DNA from 2 places in the Comamonas sp. C24C genome. Region 2 is predicted to be linked to the other one. Evidence: riboswitches for the same ligand, from Rfam matches in the RefSeq annotation. Region 2 holds a riboswitch; the other holds the start of a gene.
The links. A riboswitch is a leader RNA that binds a small molecule or an ion and turns the genes downstream of it on or off. The one in region 2 is predicted to bind S-adenosylhomocysteine.
Positions count from the first base shown of each region.

Region 1: it holds a riboswitch for S-adenosylhomocysteine, as region 2 does, so the genes downstream of both, metH (methionine synthase) here and ahcY (adenosylhomocysteinase) in region 2, are expected to answer to the same signal.

Region 1 covers NZ_JBKFBC010000009.1:108,336-118,188, forward strand. Annotated here, with positions in the region: gene cls (cardiolipin synthase) at 1-1,030, shown strand, start outside; gene ACLBXN_RS16980 (C4-dicarboxylate transporter DctA) at 1,278-2,618, shown strand; gene ACLBXN_RS16985 (GntR family transcriptional regulator) at 2,630-3,316, shown strand; gene metH (methionine synthase) at 3,399-6,158, opposite strand; S-adenosyl-L-homocysteine riboswitch at 6,195-6,304, opposite strand; gene gltS (sodium/glutamate symporter) at 6,723-7,961, shown strand; gene ACLBXN_RS17000 (PACE efflux transporter) at 8,072-8,575, opposite strand; gene ACLBXN_RS17005 (LysR family transcriptional regulator) at 8,669-9,592, shown strand; gene ACLBXN_RS17010 (LysR substrate-binding domain-containing protein) at 9,608-9,853, opposite strand, start outside.
Region 2 covers NZ_JBKFBC010000001.1:69,863-79,715, forward strand. Annotated here, with positions in the region: gene kdpA (potassium-transporting ATPase subunit KdpA) at 1-431, shown strand, start outside; gene kdpC (K(+)-transporting ATPase subunit C) at 496-1,209, shown strand; gene kdpB (potassium-transporting ATPase subunit KdpB) at 1,213-3,303, shown strand; gene ACLBXN_RS00310 (TorF family putative porin) at 3,389-4,228, shown strand; gene ACLBXN_RS00315 (DUF4118 domain-containing protein) at 4,258-6,951, shown strand; gene ACLBXN_RS00320 (response regulator) at 6,987-7,694, shown strand; S-adenosyl-L-homocysteine riboswitch at 7,713-7,809, shown strand; gene ahcY (adenosylhomocysteinase) at 7,885-9,315, shown strand; gene ACLBXN_RS00330 (TlyA family RNA methyltransferase) at 9,619-9,853, shown strand, end outside.

The DNA.
Region 1 (9,853 bases), on a different contig from region 2:
CAATGTGCTGTACTACATCTGGCTGGACGACGGCACCGGCACCGATATGGCCCATGCCCTGATACGCGCCGCGCAGCGCGGCGTGACCTGCCGTGCCATGGTCGACGGACTGGGATCGCGCGCACTGACGCGCTCGCCACTGTGGCAGCAGATGCGGCAGGCCGGCGTGCACCTGGCGATTGCCCTGCCCATCAGCAATCTGCTCAAGGTCATGCTGACCAGCCGCATCGACCTGCGCAACCACCGCAAGATCACGCTCATAGACGGCAGGATCAACTATTGCGGCAGCCAGAATTGCGCCGACGAGGGCTTTCACATCAAGGCTCGCTATGCACCCTGGGTGGACATCATGCTGCGCCTGCAGGGACCCGTGGTCATGCAGATGCAGCAGGCCTTTGCCAGCGACTGGGCGCAGTCCGATGCGAGCTTTGCACCACCGGCAATAGAGGCCGAGGCCGAGGCCGGTGCTGCCGCTGACGACGGCTTCCATGCCGTTGCGATTGCCGAAGGGCCGACGGAAAGAGCACGCTCAACACCCCAGCTGGTTGCCAGCCTGCTGGCCTGCGCGCAGCGCGAGGTCGTGATCTCCACCCCCTACTTCGTGCCCGACAGCACGGTGCTCGATGCCTTGTGCGCCGCAGCGCTGCGTCAGGTGCAGGTCACGCTGATCCTGCCCGCCCGCAATGACTCCTGGATAGTCGGTGCCGTCAGCCGCAGCCACTACTGGCGGCTGCTGAGTGCCGGCGTCCATATCCACGAATTCCGCCCCGGCCTGCTGCATGCCAAGACCCTGTGCCTGGACGGCTCGGTCAGCCTGATCGGCTCCACGAATCTGGATCTGCGCAGCTTTGACCTGAACTTCGAGAACAATGTGCTGCTGCATGACGAAGCCATCACCGAGGCCATCCGTCAGCGCCAGCAAAGCTATCTGCGCGAGTCCGATGCAGTGACGCTGGAACAGGTGCGTGCCACCCGCTGGTGGAAACGCATCTGGGACAACCTGCTGGGTGCCCTGAGCCCTCTGCTGTAGACCCTGGTGCCCAAACTTTGGGCATGCTCACCGCCCGCGCACCACGCACGTGCACACAGGCTGCCGATCTCGCACCAGGACGGACAACCACCCCGATTTCATGCATGAAAGTCAGGGCTGACCCTCTTCGAAATTACGGAAATCTGCAGGAATACCCTCTGCTGGCACGCCTTTCGCTTGCCTACATTCTTGTATGCAAGTTGCAGTCAACTTGCATACAAGATTCCACAACTTGCGAAAGACGACTATGCGCCGCTTTGTCAGATCACTGTTCGGACAGGTGGTGATCGCACTCATACTGGGTGTGCTCGCCGGACTACTGGCCCCTGAATGGGCCGTGAAACTCAAACCCCTGGGTGATGGCTTCATCAAGCTCATCAAGATGATCATTCCCATACTGGTGTTCTGCGTGGTCGTGCACGGCATTGCCGGCGCGGGCGACCTCAAGCGCGTCGGTCGCGTGGGCGTCAAGGCCCTGATCTATTTCGAGGTGCTGACCACCATCGCCCTGGGCATGGGCCTGGTGCTGGCCTTTGTCTTCGAGCCCGGTGTGGGCATGAACGTGGACACCAGCAAGCTCGACGCCTCGGCCATGGCGGCCTACGCCAGCAATGCCGACAAGCTGACCAGCGGCGGCACGGTGGATTTCTTGATGAAGCTCATTCCCACCACCGTGGTGGAAGCCTTCGCCAAGGGCGACGTCCTGCAGGTGCTGCTGTTCGCCGTGCTGTTCGGCTGCGCGCTGACCATGCTGGGTGAGCGCGGCAAGCCCGTTTCCGAGCTGGTGGACACCTTGTCCATGGCCCTGTTCAAGGTCATGGGCATCATCATCAAGCTGGCACCGCTGGGCGTGCTGGGTGCCATCTCCTTCACCGTGGGCCAGTACGGCATAGGCTCGCTCAAGCAGCTGGGCATGCTGGTGGCGCTGTTCTACGTTTCGGTGCTGATCTTCGTCTTCGTGGTGCTGGGCCTGGTGATGCGCCTGTCGGGCTTCAGCCTGATCAAGCTGCTGCGCTATCTGCGCGAGGAACTGACCATCGTCTTCGCGACCACCTCCTCTGACAGCGTGCTGCCCCAGATCATGGCCAAGCTGCGCAACATGGGTGTGCGCGACTCCACCGTGGGCCTGGTGATTCCCACCGGCTATTCGTTCAACCTGGACGCGTTCTCCATCTACATCACACTGGCAGCGGTCTTCATCGCCCAGGCCACCAACACCCCGATCAGCATGTCCGACCTGCTGACCATCCTGGCCATCGCGCTGGTGACCTCCAAGGGTGCGCACGGCGTACCGGGCTCGGCCATCGTGGTGCTGGCCGCCACCCTGCATGCCATCCCCGCCATCCCTGCGATCGGCCTGGTGCTGGTACTGTCGGTGGACTGGTTCATAGGCATTGCACGCGCTCTGGGCAATCTGATCGGCAACTGCGTGGCCACCGTGGCCATCGCCGCCTGGGAAGGCGACATCGACCGCGAACGTGCCCATGCGGTACTTGACGGCAGAGCTGAGCCACGGACCGAGAACGAAGAGCCTGCATCTGCTATGGTGCCGCCTGCCATAGTCCCCATCCCTCAGTCCAGCCATTAATAAAGCCAGCAATGACTCCTGCCTCTCCCCAGCACATCGCGGAACGCGTCGTCGAAGCCATCCTGGCCCAGAAACTGGCACCCGGCGAACGACTGGGAGAGCAGGAGCTGGCCAACAACTTCGACGTCAGCCGCACCGTGGTGCGCGAAGCGCTGATGCAGCTGCAGGCTCGCGGCTTTGTCCAGGTCCAGGCCCGCAGGGGCTGGTACGTGGTCCAACCCTCTGCTGCCGAGGCTATGGACGCGTTCTCTGCCCGGCGGATCATCGAGACCGGCATCTTGCAGGAAGCTGGCAAGCCGCTGCAGCGCGTCATCACCAGGCTGCGCCGCCATATCGCCCAGGAGCAGAAAGCCATCGCCGGTGCGGACAGCGCTACGCGCTCCTTCCTGCTTGCGGATTTCCATGTCTGCCTGGCCGAACAGATGGGCCACCGGCTGCTGGCCGACACGCTGCGTGATCTGACGGCACGCACCACCCTGGCGGCCACGCTCTATCAGTCCACGCACAGCGCCAGCCAATCCTGCGCCGAGCACGAACGCATCGTGGCCGCCCTGGAACGCGGCGACACCGAGGGTGCCAAGGCGCTGCTGCTGGAACATATAGGCATGGTGGAGCGTTCGCTGGAAATCCGTGCAACCGGGACCGAGGAGCCCGGTGACCGACTGCGTGCCACGCTCGCACCTGTGCTCAAGAAGTAGCCCCTGAGCGGCGCACTCCAAACCCAAAAGCCAGGGTCGTCCCTGGCTTTTTTCATTCGCAAAGCATGCCTGTGAAGCGGGTTCAGCCCAGATTTGGCGCCAGATAGCGGCGCAGCTCCTCGATATCCATCGCACGTCGCTGAGCCATGTCGGCGAGCTGGTCTTCGCCGATCTGGCCCACGTTGAAGTAGCTGGCCTCGGGATTGCCGATGTAGAAGCCGCTCACGCTGGATGCCGGGTTCATGGCCAGGCTCTCGGTCAGCGTCATGCCGATCTCATCGGCCTGCAGCGCCTTGAACAGGTCGATCTTGGCCGTGTGATCGGGGCAGGCAGGGTAGCCGGGCGCGGGGCGAATGCCCTTGTAGGCTTCCTTGATGAGTTCCTCGTTGCTCAGGTCCTCGTCTTCGGCATAGCCCCACAGATCCTTGCGCACGCGCTGGTGCAGGCATTCGGCAAAGGCTTCGGCCAGGCGGTCGGCCAGGGCCTTGAACATGATGCCGCTGTAGTCGTCCAGCGCAGCTTCGAATTCCTTGTCCTTCTTTTCGGCGCCGATACCGGCTGTCACGGCAAACAGGCCGGCATAGTCGGCAATGCCCGACTCCTTGGTGGCCACAAAATCGGCCAGGCAGCGGCTGGGGCGCATCACAGGCCGTCCATCCGGGCCGTCCACGGCCTGCTTTTCGGTCTGCTGGCGCATGCCGTACCAGGTGGTCAGCACCTGGCTGCGCGATTCGTCGGTGTAGAACACGATGTCGTCGCCCACGCGATTGGCCGGGAACAGGCCCATCACGCCATTGGCCTGCAGCCAGCGGCCGTCGATGATCTTCTGCAGCATGAGCTTGGCATCGGCCAGCACCTTGCGCGCTTCCACGCCCACGACCTCATCGTCGAGGATGGCCGGGTAGGGACCCGCCAGATCCCAGGTCTGAAAGAACGGGCCCCAATCGATGTACTGGGCAATTTCGGCCAGGTCGAAGTTATTGAACACGCGACGGCCCAGGGTGCGCGGCACCACGGGGGCATGGTTCACCACGGCAGCATTGGCGCGGGCCTGCTCCAGCGTCCACAGCGGCGTCTTCTTCTTGTTGGCATGCTGGGTGCGCACCTTGTCGTAGTCGGCGCTCAGCTCGTCCAGATAGGCCTGCTTGCCTTCGCCCAGCAGGCTCTGCGCCACGCTGACCGAGCGCGAGGCGTCGGGCACATAGACCACGGGGCCGTCGTACTTGGGCGCAATCTTCACGGCCGTATGCACGCGCGAGCAGGTCGCACCGCCGATCAGCAACGGAATCTTCTTGATGCGGAAGTAGTCGTCCTTGTCCATCTCGCCGGCCACATACTGCATCTCCTCGAGGCTGGGAGTGATCAGGCCCGACAGGCCGATGATGTCCGCGCCCTCGGCCTTGGCCCTGGCCAGGATCTCGTGACAGGGCACCATCACGCCCATGTTGATGACTTCGAAGTTGTTGCACTGCAGGACCACGGTGACGATGTTCTTGCCGATGTCGTGCACATCGCCCTTGACGGTGGCGATGACGATCTTGCCCTTGCTGGTCACGTCCAGGCCCGCCGCTTCCTGCTGGCGCTTCTCTTCCTCGATATAGGGCACCAGGTGGGCCACGGCCTGCTTCATCACGCGCGCGGACTTGACCACCTGGGGCAGGAACATCTTGCCGGCACCGAACAGGTCGCCGACGATATTCATGCCATCCATGAGCGGGCCTTCGATCACGTGCAGCGGGCGGCCGCCGCCCTGCACCACGATCTGCTGGTAGGCCTCTTCGGTGTCTTCGGTGATGAAGTCGGTGATGCCGTGCACCAGGGCGTGCGACAGACGCTCGCCCACGGTCTTCGGTGCCTCGGCCGTGCCGCGCCACTCGAGCTTCTTGCTGTCGTCCTTGGCCGCGCCCTTGGCGCTGTCGGCGATCTCCAGCAGACGCTCGGCTGCATCGGGGCGGCGGTTGAGCACCACATCCTCCACGCGTTCGCGCAGCTGTGGCTCCAGGTCGTCATACACACCGACCATGCCGGCATTGACGATGCCCATGTCCATGCCAGCCCCGATCGCGTGATAGAGGAATACGGTGTGGATGGCCTCGCGCACGGGGTCGTTGCCGCGGAAGGAGAAGCTCACGTTGGAGACGCCGCCCGAGACCTTGGCGCCGGGCAGGTTCTGCTTGATCCAGCGCACGGCCTCGATGAAATCGACGCCGTAGTTGTTGTGCTCTTCGATGCCGGTGGCCACGGCAAAGATGTTGGGGTCGAAGATGATGTCCTCGGGCGGGAAGCCCACTTCGTCGACCAGAATGCGGTAGGCGCGTTCGCAGATCTCGATCTTGCGCGCAAAGGTGTCGGCCTGGCCTTTTTCGTCAAACGCCATCACCACGGCGGGCGCGCCATAGCGCTTGACCAGCTTGGCGTGCTTCTTGAACTCCTCGATGCCCTCCTTCATGGAGATCGAGTTGACGATGCCCTTGCCCTGCAGGCAGCGCAGGCCGGCCTCGATCACGTCCCATTTGGAGCTGTCCAACATCACCGGCACCTTGGCGATATCGGGCTCGGAGGCAATCAGATTCAGAAAGCGCACCATGGCGGCCTTGCTGTCCAGCATGGCCTCGTCCATGTTCACATCGATCACCTGGGCACCGTTTTCCACCTGCTGGCGCGCCACGGCCAGCGCTTCCTCGTACTGCTCGTTCAGGATCAGGCGCGCAAAGGCCTTGGAGCCGGTGACGTTGGTGCGCTCGCCCACGTTGACGAACAGCGTCTCATCGCCGATGAAGACAGGCTCCAGGCCCGACAGGCGCATGGGAGGAATGGCGGTGGAAGGGGTAGCAGCGGACATCAGCTCACCTGTGTGAAAACCAGAAACAGAATCGAAAACAGGTGAGCGCCGTTGTCAGTACGGGCAGATCGCCAACCGGATCTGCCACCCCGAGCCTGACGGGTCAAACATCTCTGGGATGACCGGCTGCAGCGCTCCTCGGGGGTGAAGCCCGACATTCTACGGCGAGGGCGGGCAATCAGGGCTTCAAGGCGCTTTGCCCATTGGCGGCAGAGGCGCGCTGCCTGCGGATGGCTATAGCAGATTCGACTTTGCGCACTCCAGAAACAGGAGCACGGTAAAAGGTAATTTCGCAAAACACGAATGTAGCCATCTCATTTCAAGCATATTCGTGGCATGGTGCGCATCCGCAAGGAATGACGCACACCGCTTTCCTGCTCTCAAGCAGCCCGGCACCGACGGGCCGCCGGCCATGAGTGGGCAAGCACCTACAGCCCCTATCTTTGAGTCTTTGGCACCATCGACAGCAAATGTCCGGTCCATGTGCTCAGCCATGCACAGCCGATGGCCTGCCATTCGCGGACAGGCAATCCGGCCGTCGCATGGAACCCCCTGGAGATCCTCATGAACGTGACCTTCGGCGCGTACTACACCCTCATCATGGCCGTGCTTGTGCTCATGCTCGGCAAGCTCATGACCAGACATATCCGCTTTCTGCGAGACTTCAATATTCCCGAGCCGGTGTCCGGCGGCCTGGTCGTGGCGGCCATCATCTTCATGCTGCATCAGACCACGGGACTGGCGCTGAGCTTCGAAGGCAGCCTGCAGTCGGCGTTCATGCTGGTGTTCTTCTCCTCCATCGGCCTGAGCGCGAACTTCGCCAAGCTGCGCGAGGGTGGCTCTGCGCTGTTCCTCTTCCTGGGTGTGATTGCCGTCTTCATCATGATGCAGAACATCGTGGGCGTGAGTCTGGCTTCCTTGCTGGGACTCGATCCGCTGATCGGCCTGGTCGCGGGCTCCATCACGCTGGTGGGCGGTCACGGTACGGCCGGAGCCTGGGGCTCGGTGCTGGAAAACCAATACGGCCTCACGGGAGCCACCACCCTGGGCATTGCCTGCGCCACTTTCGGCCTGATCATCGGCGGCCTGGTGGGCGGCCCGCTGGCCAAGCGGCTGATCACGCGCCATCAGCTGGCCCAGCCGCTGACCGAGTCCGAGCAGCTGCGCGCCGATGCGCCCACCGTGAGCGAAGGCAGCGCGGTCGCCAACTTCGAGTCGCCCAACAAGGCTCCGCGCCTGATCACGGCCGATGCGGCGGTGGAGACGCTGGCCCTCTTCGCGGGCTGCCTGGCCTTTGCCGAATTCATGACCGGCCTGACCATGGGAACAGTCATCCAGCTGCCTACCTTTGTCTGGGCGCTGGGCGGCGGCGTGGTCATCCGCAACGTGCTGGACTATATGTTCGGCTTCAAGGTCTTTGACCGCGCCATCGACGTGTTCGGCAATGCCGCGCTGTCCATCTATCTGGCCATCGCGCTGCTGTCGCTCAAGCTGTGGGAGCTGACCGACCTGGCCGGCCCGCTGATGGTCATTCTGGCCGCGCAGGCCATCGTCATGACGCTGTACGCGGCCTTCGTGACCTTCCGCATCATGGGCCGCAACTACGATGCCGCCGTGCTGGCCGCCGGCCACTGCGGCTTCGGCATGGGCGCCACGCCCACGGCCGTGGCCAATATGCAGGCCATCACCAACCAGTACGGACCTTCGCACAAGGCCTTTCTGATCGTGCCCCTGGTCGGTGCCTTCTTCATCGACATCATCAACGCCTTTGTGCTGCAGGCCATGCTCAGCATTCTTCGCTGACCGCTGCATCAGGCCCAAAAAAGAAAGCGTGTTCCCGGTAAACAGGAACACGCTTTTTTCATGGCTGCCCACGCTTGCCGGGCAAGCGTGACAGGCAGGTCAGGCCGGGATCAGGCCGCCACAGCCTGGGCCGAAGCCGGCAGGCCGAAGAGGCGGTCGAACGCCCAGTTGAAGGCAAAGGTGTAGACCATGAAGAACACCAGCAGGCCAGCTTCCATGACGGCGGCTTCCCACAGCGAGATGCCGAACCACCAGGCCATCAAGGGGATCAGCATGGCGGCGATGCCGCCTTCGAAACCGATGGCATGCACCACACGGCGCATCAGGGAACGGCCCTTGACGCTCTGGCGCGCTTCCCATTTCTCGAACAGGTAGTTGAAGCTCAGATTCCAGCAGATCGCGATCACCGAGGCGGCCACGGCCATGACGCCGGAATCGCTGGCCTTCTGACCGATGGCCATGAAGATCAGGCTGGAGACGATGATGGCGATGGTTTCGTACAAGCCCACGTAGAGGATGCGACGCTTGGGGCCCTGGAGGCCCGTGGCTTTGATGGGGGCTGCAAAGGCAGCGGTATTTTTGAGAGACGCGGCAGAGGAGGAAGCGGATGCCATCGCTGAGGCTTGTTGAGACATGGGCCGCAGTGTATGTTCTGGAAATTGAAGATAAAAGTCAGTTCCTATCAATTTTTCTGACAGATCGACACCATGCCCTTTAGCGCCGACCAGGTCCCGCTTTTTCTCGCCGTGCTCGATGCCGGCTCCTTTTCAGCAGCTGCACGCAAGCTGGGGCGTGTGCCGTCGGCCGTCAGCATGGCCATTGCCCAGCTGGAGGCAGAGCTGGACCTGCAGCTGTTCGACCGCAGCGGACGCGAGCCCGTGCCCAGCGCCGCGGCCCGCGCACTCGAGCCCCAGGCGCGCCTGCTGGCCGAGCAGCTGCAGCTGCTGAACTGGCAGGCCCAGAGCCTGCACGCAGGGCTGGAAGAGCGGCTGACGCTGGCCATCGCCCCCGAGCTGCTGGCCACGCACTGGAGCGAGCCGCTGCACCAGCTGGTGCAAGAGTTTCCGGCCCTGCCCATCGAGGTGCTCGCGGCGCCTCAGGTCGATGCGCTGGAGCTCTTGCATGCGGGCCGCGCCCATCTGGCCCTGGTGTTCGAGCGGCCCGCCATGGATGGGCGCGAGGGTTTCCAGGAAATGGGCCGCGAGACGCTGGTGGCCGTGATGTCGCCGCAATTCGAGCCCTGGAAGCAGGCGCTGGCCGAGCATGGACCGGGCCGCTCCGCACCGCCGCAGCTCACGGTGGAGCAGCTGGCCGCCACGCGCCAGGTGCTGGTGGCCAGCCGCGACCCGCAGCAGACCGATCCGCGCTTTGTGTTTGCACGCCAGCTCTGGCGCACGGACAGTCACCAGGCAGCGCTATCGCTGATCGGCGCAGGCCTGGCCTGGGGCTGGCTGCCCAAGGGACTGGTGGAATCGCATATCGGCAGCGGCGCGCTGATGGAGATTCCCGTGCTCAACCTCAGCAACGGCACGACCTTGTTTGTGGACTGGGTCTGGTCCAAGGAGCGCCCCCAGGGCCTGGCCACGCGGCGCTTTGTGGAACTCATGGGCAGGCAGCCCACGGGCCGCTGAGCCCGGCGCGCGGCACTAGGCTTCTCGCCCCAGGCTGGCGCGCGCCGCGGGCGCCAGCAGCGCCGCGAACTCGCGCGCCGCAGCGCTGTAATGGCTGCCGCGACGCCACAGCAGTCCGGCCGTACGCACCAGCTGCGGGCCCACCAGGTGTATGGCCACCATATCGCTGGCCTGCTGGGCCGCGCGCTCGGGCACGATGGTGGCCATGTCGCCCCAGCGGCACAGCGCGATCAGCGATTCCACCGAGCCCATTTCCACACG
Region 2 (9,853 bases):
TGCCGCCGGCCTGCATTCTGGGATTCACAGCCCTGGCCGTGCTCTGGCCCGATGCCGCCGCCAGTCTCAACAACCGCGGCCCGCATGGTTTCTCGGAGATCCTCTACGCCTATGCATCGGCCACGGCCAACAACGGATCGGCCTTTGCCGGGCTGAACGCCAACACCCCGTTCTTCAACACCACCACGGGTCTGGCCATGCTGGCGGGGCGCTTTCTGACGCTGCTGCCCATGCTGGCCGTGGCCGGCAGCCTGGCGGCCAAGGCCACCGTGCCGGCAGGGCCGGGAACATTCCCCACGGCCACGCCACTGTTCATGGGCCTGCTGGTGTTCGTGGTGCTGGTGGTGGGCGGTCTCACCTTCCTGCCGGCACTGGCCCTGGGTCCCGTGATCGAGCAGCTGCAAATGCTGGTGGGTCAGCTCTACGCCTGACGCCTTCTTCCAAGTGATGCCAATGGTCTGCAGTCCTTGTGCGGCTGCAGACCAAGGAGCAAACATGAAAACATCGACTCAAACTCTTTGCACCTCGGTGCAGCCCGGCCATGCAACAGCGCAGCCCGAGGCGCAAGCCGCTTCCTGGCCCCGGCTGCTGGGCGCCAGCGTGCGCACCGCCTTGCTGGTGATGGTGGTCTCGGGCATTGCCTATCCCCTGCTGACCACGGGCGTGGCACAGGCGCTGTTTCCCCATGCGGCCAATGGCAGCCTGATCGAGCGCGAGGGCCGGATCGTGGGCTCGGCCCTGATCGGCCAGCAGTTCACCGGGCCGCAGTACTTCCACGGCCGCCCCAGCGCCACCATGGCGCCGGACCCGAACCAGGAGGGCGCAAGCCTTGCTGCTCCCTACAACGCAGGGCTTTCCGGTGCCAGCAACCAGGGGGTGACGCACAAGGACTTGTCCGAAGCCGTGGCCCAGCGTGTCGCCCGGTACCGCGCCGATAACGGCATGGCCGCAGATCTGGCGGTGCCGGTGGATGCGGTCACCGCCTCCGCCTCGGGCCTGGACCCGCATATCTCGCTGGCCAATGCCAGGCTGCAGCTGCCGCGCGTGGCACAGGCGCGCCAGCTGCCCGAGGCCAGGCTTGTGGAGCTGATGGACAGGGCCACCGAATCTCGCAGCCTGGGCCTGCTGGGCGAGCCGCGCGTGAACGTGCTGCAACTCAATCTGGCGCTGGATGCCTTGCAGCCCGCCAACAGCGCCGCGAAGGAGTAAGCCATGAGCGCAAGAAAAATGACAGCAGGCCGCAGCCTGCTTGACGCCGCGCTGGTGAAGTCGGCGCTTTGGGATGCGCTGCGCAAGCTCTCGCCACGCACACAGTCGGCCAACCCGGTGATGTTTGTGGTGTATCTGGGGGCGATCCTGAGCAGCCTCTTGTGGTGGCAGAGCCTGATGGAGCCGGGCAGCGAGAACAGCGGCTTTGTGCTGGCGATTGCGCTGTGGCTGTGGTTCACCGTGCTGTTTGCCAACTTTGCCGAGGCCCTGGCCGAGGGCCGCAGCCGCGCCCAGGCCGCCAGCCTGCGCGGCATGAAGCGCGATACCGTGGCCAAGCTGCTGCAGCAGCCGCATTTCGGCAGCTCCTGGATTCCCATGCGAGCCAGCGAGCTGCGCAAGGGGGTGGTCATCTTCGTCGAGGCCGGTGACACGATTGCACTCGACGGCACGGTGATCGAGGGCGTGGCGTCGGTGGACGAAAGCGCGATCACCGGCGAATCCGCTCCCGTGATCCGCGAGGCCGGGGGCGACTTCTCGTCGGTGACCGGCGGGACGCGCGTGCTGTCGGACTGGCTGGTGGTGGAGGTCACGGTCAACCCCGGCGAGTCGTTTCTGGATCGCATGATCTCCATGGTCGAGTCGGCCAAGCGCCAGAAGACTCCGAACGAGATGGCGCTGACGATCTTGCTCGTGGGTCTGACGCTGGTCTTTCTGCTGGTCATCGTCACGCTGTGGCCGTTCTCGGTCTTTGCGGTGACGCAGGCCGGTACGGGCTCGGTCGTCGGCATCGCCGTGCTGATTGCGCTGCTGGTCTGCTTGATTCCGACCACCATCGGCGGCCTGCTGTCGGCCATCGGCGTGGCCGGCATGAGCCGCATGATGCAGGCCAACGTCATCGCCACCTCGGGGCGTGCGGTGGAGGCTGCCGGCGATGTGGACGTGCTGCTGCTGGACAAGACCGGCACCATCACCCTGGGCAACCGTCAGGCCTGCGACTTTCTGCCGGCACCGGGAACGAGCGCCGCGCAGCTGGCCGAAGCGGCCCAGCTGTCATCGCTGGCCGATGAAACCCCCGAAGGCCGCAGTGTGGTGGCGCTGGCCAGGGAGCGCCATGGCCTGCCCGAGCGCAGCAGCGCCGATTTCCCGGGCGAGTTCGTGCCCTTCACCGCACAGACGCGCATGAGCGGGGTGGACCTGCAGAGCGCTCAAGGCCTGCGCAGCTTGCGCAAGGGCGCTGCCGATGCTGTGCGCCGGCATGTCGAGGCGCTGGGCGGCAGCTTCCCGGCCCAGGTGCAACTGGCCGTGGACCAGGTCTCGCGCAAGGGCAGCACGCCGCTGGTGGTGGCCGACGGCGCCAGGGTGCTGGGCGTGATCGAGCTCAAGGACATCGTCAAGCCCGGCATGCGCGAGCGCTTTGCCGAGCTGCGCCGCATGGGCATACAGACGGTGATGGTGACGGGCGACAACCCGCTGACGGCAGCCGCCATTGCCGCCGAGGCCGGCGTGGACGATTACCTGGCCGAAGCCAGGCCCGAGGACAAGCTGCAGCTGATCCGCTCGCACCAGGCGGCCGGCCGTCTGGTGGCCATGACGGGGGACGGCACCAACGATGCGCCGGCCCTGGCCCAGGCCGATGTGGCCGTGGCCATGAACAGTGGCACCCAGGCTGCCAAGGAAGCCGGCAACATGGTCGATCTCGACTCCAACCCCACCAAGCTGATCGAGGTGGTGGAAACCGGCAAGCAGATGCTGATGACGCGCGGGGCCTTGACCACCTTCAGCATTGCCAACGATGTGGCCAAGTATTTCGCCATCATTCCGGCCGCCTTCGTGGGCACTTATCCGCAGCTGGCCTCGCTCAACGTGATGCAGCTGCACAGCGCGGATTCCGCCATCCTGAGCGCCGTGATCTTCAACGCGCTGATCATCATCGCCCTGGTGCCGCTGGCCTTGCGCGGCGTGCAGTACCGCGCCGTGGGCGCCGCCATATTGCTGCGCCGCAACCTGCTGATCTACGGCCTGGGCGGGCTGATCGTACCGTTCGTGGGCATCAAGCTCATCGACCTGCTGCTGACCGCGCTCCATCTGGTCTGAGTCGTTCGCCCTCTGGGGCTCCTCCGGGCTCTCTGGCTGCCGAGAAACGTGCAGCCAGGGCCGCCCTGTCTCTTTCGCATTTCCTATGTCTCAATCTTCCGTGAAGAAATTTCTGGCCGTGGCAAGCGCCTTGCTGCTGATGGCTGCTTTCGGCGCCAACCCCGCCCGGGCCCAGACTCCTGCCGACGAGGCTGCCGACAAGCCGCCCGTCACCGGTTCGTTCGGCCTGCTCAGCGACTATCGCTTTCGCGGCATTTCGCAAACCTGGCAGGGGGCGGCCGTGCAGGGCGGTGTGGAGCTGGCCCTGCCGCGTGGCTGGTATCTGGGCACTTCGCTGTCCAATGTCTCTACCCACAGTTACGGCCGGGGCCAGGGGCTGGAGCACGATATCTACGGCGGCTGGCGCGGCGATGTGGCGCCCGGCTGGCAGCTCGATGCCGGGCTGCTGCACTACCGATACCCCGGCGCGAGGCTGATGGCCGATAACGGCACTGCCAGGCGCTTTGACACCACCGAGCTCTACCTGGGCGCAGCGCATGGCGGTTTCAGCGCCAAGTGGTCTGTGGCGCTGACGCCTTATTTCGGCCTGGGAGAGAGCACGGCGGCTTCAGCCTTCGCGTCGGCGCTGCGCCCCTTGGGCAGCAGCCGAGGCAGCCAGTATCTGGATCTGAACTATCAGCATCCGCTGGCCGATATCGCCACCCTGGGGCTGCATGGCGGCTATACCTGGGTGCGCAATTACGGCGATGTTTCCTATGCCGACTGGCGGCTCTCGCTGTCCAGGAGCTGGGGCGCGTGGACGGCCTCGCTGGCCTATGTCGGCACTTCGGCCGATGCACGCTTCTACAGTGCTGCCAACGGCCTGGGCCAATGGCGGGATCTGGGCAGCAGTGGCTGGTTGCTCGGACTGGGCGCCGGGTTCTGAGCGGGCTTGAGTGATACGCTGATCGTCCGATGCCTTCATCCACCACCTCCTCCACCGCGTCGCGCCCCGATCCCGACGCGCTGCTCGCCCAGTTGCAGGCCGACAGCCAGCGCGCCCATCGTGGCAAGCTGCGCATCTACTTCGGCTCCAACGCCGGGGTGGGCAAAACCTATGCCATGCTGGCGGCCGCGCAGCGCGAGCGCCAGGCCGGGCGCAGCGTGCTGGTCGGGTTGGTGGAGACTCACGGCCGTGCCGAGACCGAGCAGCAGCTGCATGACCTGGAGCTGCTGCCGCGGCGTCAGCTGGTCTACCAGGGCCGGCGCCTGGACGAGTTCGATCTGGATGCCGCACTGGCGCGCCGCCCGGAAGTGCTGCTGCTCGACGAGCTGGCGCACAGCAATGTGAGCGGCTCGCGCCATCCCAAGCGCTGGCAGGACGTGCAGGAGCTGCTGGAAGCGGGGATTGAGGTGTGGACCACGCTCAACGTCCAGCATCTGGAAAGCCTCAACGATGTGGTGGGCAGCATCGTGGGCATACAGGTCCACGAGACCGTGCCCGACCATCTGTTTGACGATGCCGACGAGGTCATCGTGGTCGACATTCCGCCCGAGGAGCTGCTCAAGCGCCTGAAGGCAGGCAAGGTCTATCCACTGGAGCAGGCCGAGCGGGCCTCGCGCAATTTCTTCCGCCAGGGCAATTTGCTGGCGCTGCGCGAGCTGGCCTTGCGCCGTACGGCAGACCGGGTCGACGAGGACATGCGCGACTATCGCCGCGAGCGTGCCATCGGCGATGTCTGGCCGACGCGCGAGCGCCTGCTGGTGGGCGTGGGCGGGCGCGCTGGCGACGATGCCCTGGTGCGCCAGGTGGCACGCCTGGCGAGAAGGCTGGAGGCCGACTGGGTGGTGGTCTATGTGGACGCGCCCGAGCGCCAGCATCGGCCCCGTGCGGCCCAGGAGGCCGTGCTCAAGACCTTGGCGCTGGCCGCACGCCTGGGTGCGGAAACGGCCACCATTCCCGGCGCCCATGTGGCCCAGGCCCTGGTGGACTTTGCGCGTGAGCGCAATGCCAGCCATCTGGTGCTGGCGCGCGCGCAACAGGCTTTGGGCCGCTGGCTGCGCTGGCGGTCCCCCAGCCTGTCCGAGCAGATTGCCGCACTCGATCCCGGGCTCGACGTGCTGCTGCTGTCCGTCAAGCAAAGCAAGCATGAGAGCCGCATGCGCTTGCCGCCAGAGCGCGAGCAGTCCGTCCCCTGGAAGGGCTATGCGGGCGTGACGCTGGCCTGTCTGGCGGCCACGGCGGTGGCGGAACTGCTGCTGCAGGTGTTTGATCCGGCCAATGTGGTCATGCTGTTCCTGCTGGTGGTGGTGCTGTCCGCCGTGCGCTGGGGGCGGGGTCCCGGCGCATGGGCGGCCCTGCTGTCGGTGCTGCTGTTCGACTTCTACTTTGTGCCGCCGCGCAACTCCTTCAGCGTCAACGATACCCAGTATCTGTTCACCTTCAGCCTGATGCTGGGCGTGGCCCTGGTCTGCGGCCAGCTCACGGCGCGGTTGCGCCATGAGGCGCGCGTGGCCGCAGAGCGTGAGAGGCGGGCCGGCGCGCTGGCCAGACTGGCGCGCGATCTGTCGGGTGCGCTGACGCAGGAGCAGGTCACGCGCATTGCGCTGACCACCATGTCAGGCGTCTTCGACGCCCAGACCGGGCTGCTGGTGCCCGATGCCGACGAGCAGCTGCAGCTGGCGCAGGGCAGCGAGGGCACGATCGACACCAGCGTGGGCCGATGGAGCATGGAGCATGGCCAGATGGCCGGCCACGGCACCGATACCCTGGCCGCCGCGCCGGCGCTGTATGTGCCGCTGATGGCGCCCGTGCGCTCGCGCGGCGTGCTGGTGCTGCAGCTGCGCGCGCCGCAGAAACTGCGGGTGCCGGAGGAGCGCCGTCTGCTCGATGCCTGTGCCAGCCAGATCGCGCTGGCGCTGGAGCGCGTGCATTTTGTGGAAGTGGCGCAGCAGACCCAGATCGCCATGGAGGGCGAGCGCATGCGCAACACCTTGCTCTCGGCCGTCTCGCACGATCTGCGCACGCCGCTGACGGGCATTCTGGGAGCCGCCCAGGCGGCCTTGCCGCATGCGCCCCAGGGGCCGGCGCATCACATGCTGCTGCAGATTCGCAATCAGGCCCAGGCGCTGCAGCAGCTGGTGGACAACCTGCTGGCCATGGCGCGGCTGCAGCAGGGCGGCGTGCAGCTCAAGCGGGAATGGCTGCCGGTGGACGAGCTGGTCGGCAGTGCGCTGGCGCAGATGCGCGAGCGACTGGCAGCTCATGTGCTGCAGACCTCGATGCCGGCCGGGCTGCCCTTGCTGCAGCTCGATGCCGTGCTCATGGAGCGGGTGCTGGTCAATCTGCTGGACAACGCCATCAAATACACGCCTGAGGGCACGACCATCACCGTGGCCGCGCGCGTGCTGGGCAGCGACTGCGTGCTGAGCGTGCAGGATGCCGGGCCGGGCCTGCCGGTACATCTGTCGCCCGAGCAGCTGTTCGAACCCTTTACCCGCGGGCAGGCGGAGAGCGCCGTGTTCGGCATGGGGCTCGGCCTGGCACTGGCGCAGCGCATCGTGCAGGCCCATGGCGGCCGCTTGCAGGTGGCACAGGCTGAGCCGGGGCCGGGCACCGTCTTCAGCATCTCGCTGCCAGTGCCCGAGCAGCCGGCCATGGACGAATGAGCCGACAATCCCGTGCATCACATGCAAATCCGAACATGACAAGCGCCGCACCCCGCATCTTGCTGATTGAAGACGACGCCAGCATCCGCCGCTTTGTGCGCCTGGCACTGGAGGACGAAGGCTGGCAGGTGTTCGAGTCCGAAACTGCCAGGCGCGGCCTGATCGAGGCCGCCAGCCGCCAGCCCGATGCCGTGGTGCTGGATCTGGGCCTGCCCGATGCCGATGGCAAGAGCGTGATTGCCGAGCTGCGCAGCTGGAGCCAGCTGCCGATTCTGGTCCTGTCCGCGCGCGAGCGGGAAGAAGAGAAGGTGGCGGCGCTGGACGCTGGTGCCGATGACTACCTAACCAAGCCCTTTGGCGTGCCCGAGCTGCTGGCCCGGTTGCGCGTGATGCTGCGCCGCCGCCAGCAGGCGTCAGCGGCAGACAAGCCCGGCAGCTGTGCGCGTTTCGGCACGGTGGTGGTGGATCTGGCGGCGCACGATGTCAAGCGCGACGGAGTGGCCGTGCACCTGACGCCCATAGAGTTCCGTCTGCTGGCGACCCTGATTGCCGGCCATGGAAAGGTGCTGACGCACCGCCAGCTGCTGCTGCAGGTCTGGGGGGCGGAGTATCTGGACCGCCCTCACTATCTGCGCGTGCACATGGCCAATCTGCGCCAGAAGATAGAGAGCGATCCGGCCCAGCCCCGGCATCTGGTAACCGAGTTGCAAGTGGGTTATCGCTTGGTGGGACTGGAAGGCTGATTCCTTTATAATCTCCGTCCATCCGAGGAGCGTTGCAGCGTTCCCCAGCCAGCCATGAGCTGGTCTGCGCGGGGCGTGAGGCTCGGATTTCATCCCGCAACGACGCTCGCCCACGCTTTCTGTGCGGTGAGCCGGTTTATTCCCCCTCTGCTGCAGAACGTGGTTTTTCATTCAAGATTTGGAGAAAACCATGAACGCTGCCGTGCGCTTCAACCCCGCTGATTCGGCCATTACCGATATTTCCCTGGCTGCCTGGGGCCGCAAGGAAATCAGGATCGCCGAAACCGAAATGCCCGGTCTGATGGCCGTGCGCGAGGAGTTCGCCGCTGCCCAGCCTCTGAAGGGCGCGCGCATCACCGGCTCGCTGCACATGACCATCCAGACCGCCGTGCTGATCGAGACGCTGACGGCTCTGGGCGCGCAAGTGCGCTGGGCCTCGTGCAACATCTTCTCGACCCAGGACCACGCTGCTGCCGCCATCGCCGAAACCGGCGTGCCTGTCTACGCCATCAAGGGCGAGTCGCTGGAAGACTACTGGAACTACACGCACAGCATCTTTGAATTCGGCGCCAAGGGCACCGAAGGCGAAGGCCCCAACATGATCCTGGATGACGGCGGCGACGCCACCATGCTCATGCACCTGGGCAAGCGCGCCGAGCAGGATCTGTCCGTGCTGGCCAACCCCACTTCGGAAGAAGAGCGCATCGTCTTCGCCGCCATCAAGGCCAAGCTGGCCGTGGACTCCACCTGGTACAGCCGCAAGTCGGCCCAGATTCTGGGTGTGACCGAAGAGACCACCACCGGCGTGCACCGTCTGAACGAAATGTCCGCCAACGGCAGCCTGCTGTTCCGCGCCATCAACGTCAACGACTCGGTGACCAAGTCCAAGTTCGACAATCTGTACGGCTGCCGCGAATCTCTGGTGGACGGCATCAAGCGCGCCACCGACGTGATGATCGCCGGCAAGGTTGCCGTGGTCGCCGGTTACGGCGACGTGGGCAAGGGCTGCGCCCAGGCGCTGTCCGCTCTGCGTGCGCAAGTGTGGGTGACCGAGATCGACCCCATCAACGCCCTGCAGGCCGCCATGGAAGGCTACAAGGTCGTGACCATGGAATATGCCGCCGACAAGTGCGACATCTTCGTGACCACCACCGGCAACAAGGACATCATCCGCCACGAGCACATGGTCGCGATGAAGGATGAGGCCATCGTCTGCAACATCGGTCACTTCGACAACGAAATCGATGTCGCATCGATCGAGAAGTACGAGTGGGAAGAGATCAAGCCCCAGGTTGACCACATCACCTTCCCCGATGGCAAGAAGATCATTCTGCTGGCCAAGGGCCGTCTGGTGAATCTGGGTTGCGCCACCGGTCACCCCAGCTTTGTGATGTCCAACTCCTTCGCCAACCAGACCCTGGCGCAGATCGAGCTGTTCACCCGCCCCGACGCCTACGAGGTGGGCAAGGTCTATGTGCTGCCCAAGGTGCTGGACGAAAAGGTGGCCCGCCTGCACCTGAAGAAGGTGGGCGCACAGCTGACCGAGCTGACCGAAGCGCAAGCCGCCTATATCGGCGTGAAGAAGGAAGGCCCTTACAAGCCTGAAACGTATCGCTATTAACTCCCCCTGAGGCGCTTTGCGCCTTCCCCCTCTCTGGCTTCGCCGGAGGGGGACGACAGCCTCGCTGGGGCAGCCCTTGCTGCGCGGCGGCGCTTGCTCGCTGTTACTGGTGTGGATAGCGCCAGCATCGAGGTCGTCGTGGTTTTATTGATAGCTGCTTGCGCACGTTATGTATTGATTTCAGATGAATATTTATCTGAAATCAAGCTGTATCAAGCGAAAGCAGCTATCTAAAAAGATTTCTTTGCCCGCTGCACCTTTGTGCAGCGCCTGGCGCCGGTTTATTTCAAAGGAAGCGACGCTATGCGCGCAGATGTTTTTTTGGTTGAAGCAGGTCATGCTGCCACCCGTTCCCAGGCCCAGCGCCTGATCGCCTCGGGTGTGGAGTGGCGGCTGACGCCGCTGGCGCCCTGGAAGAAAGTGGCCAAGAACGGCGATGACATTCCTGCTGGTGCCGAGCTGCAGCTGCTGGACGCCGCCGAGGCCAAATACATCTCGCGCGGCGGGCTCAAGCTCGAAGGCGCGCTGGCCGCGACCG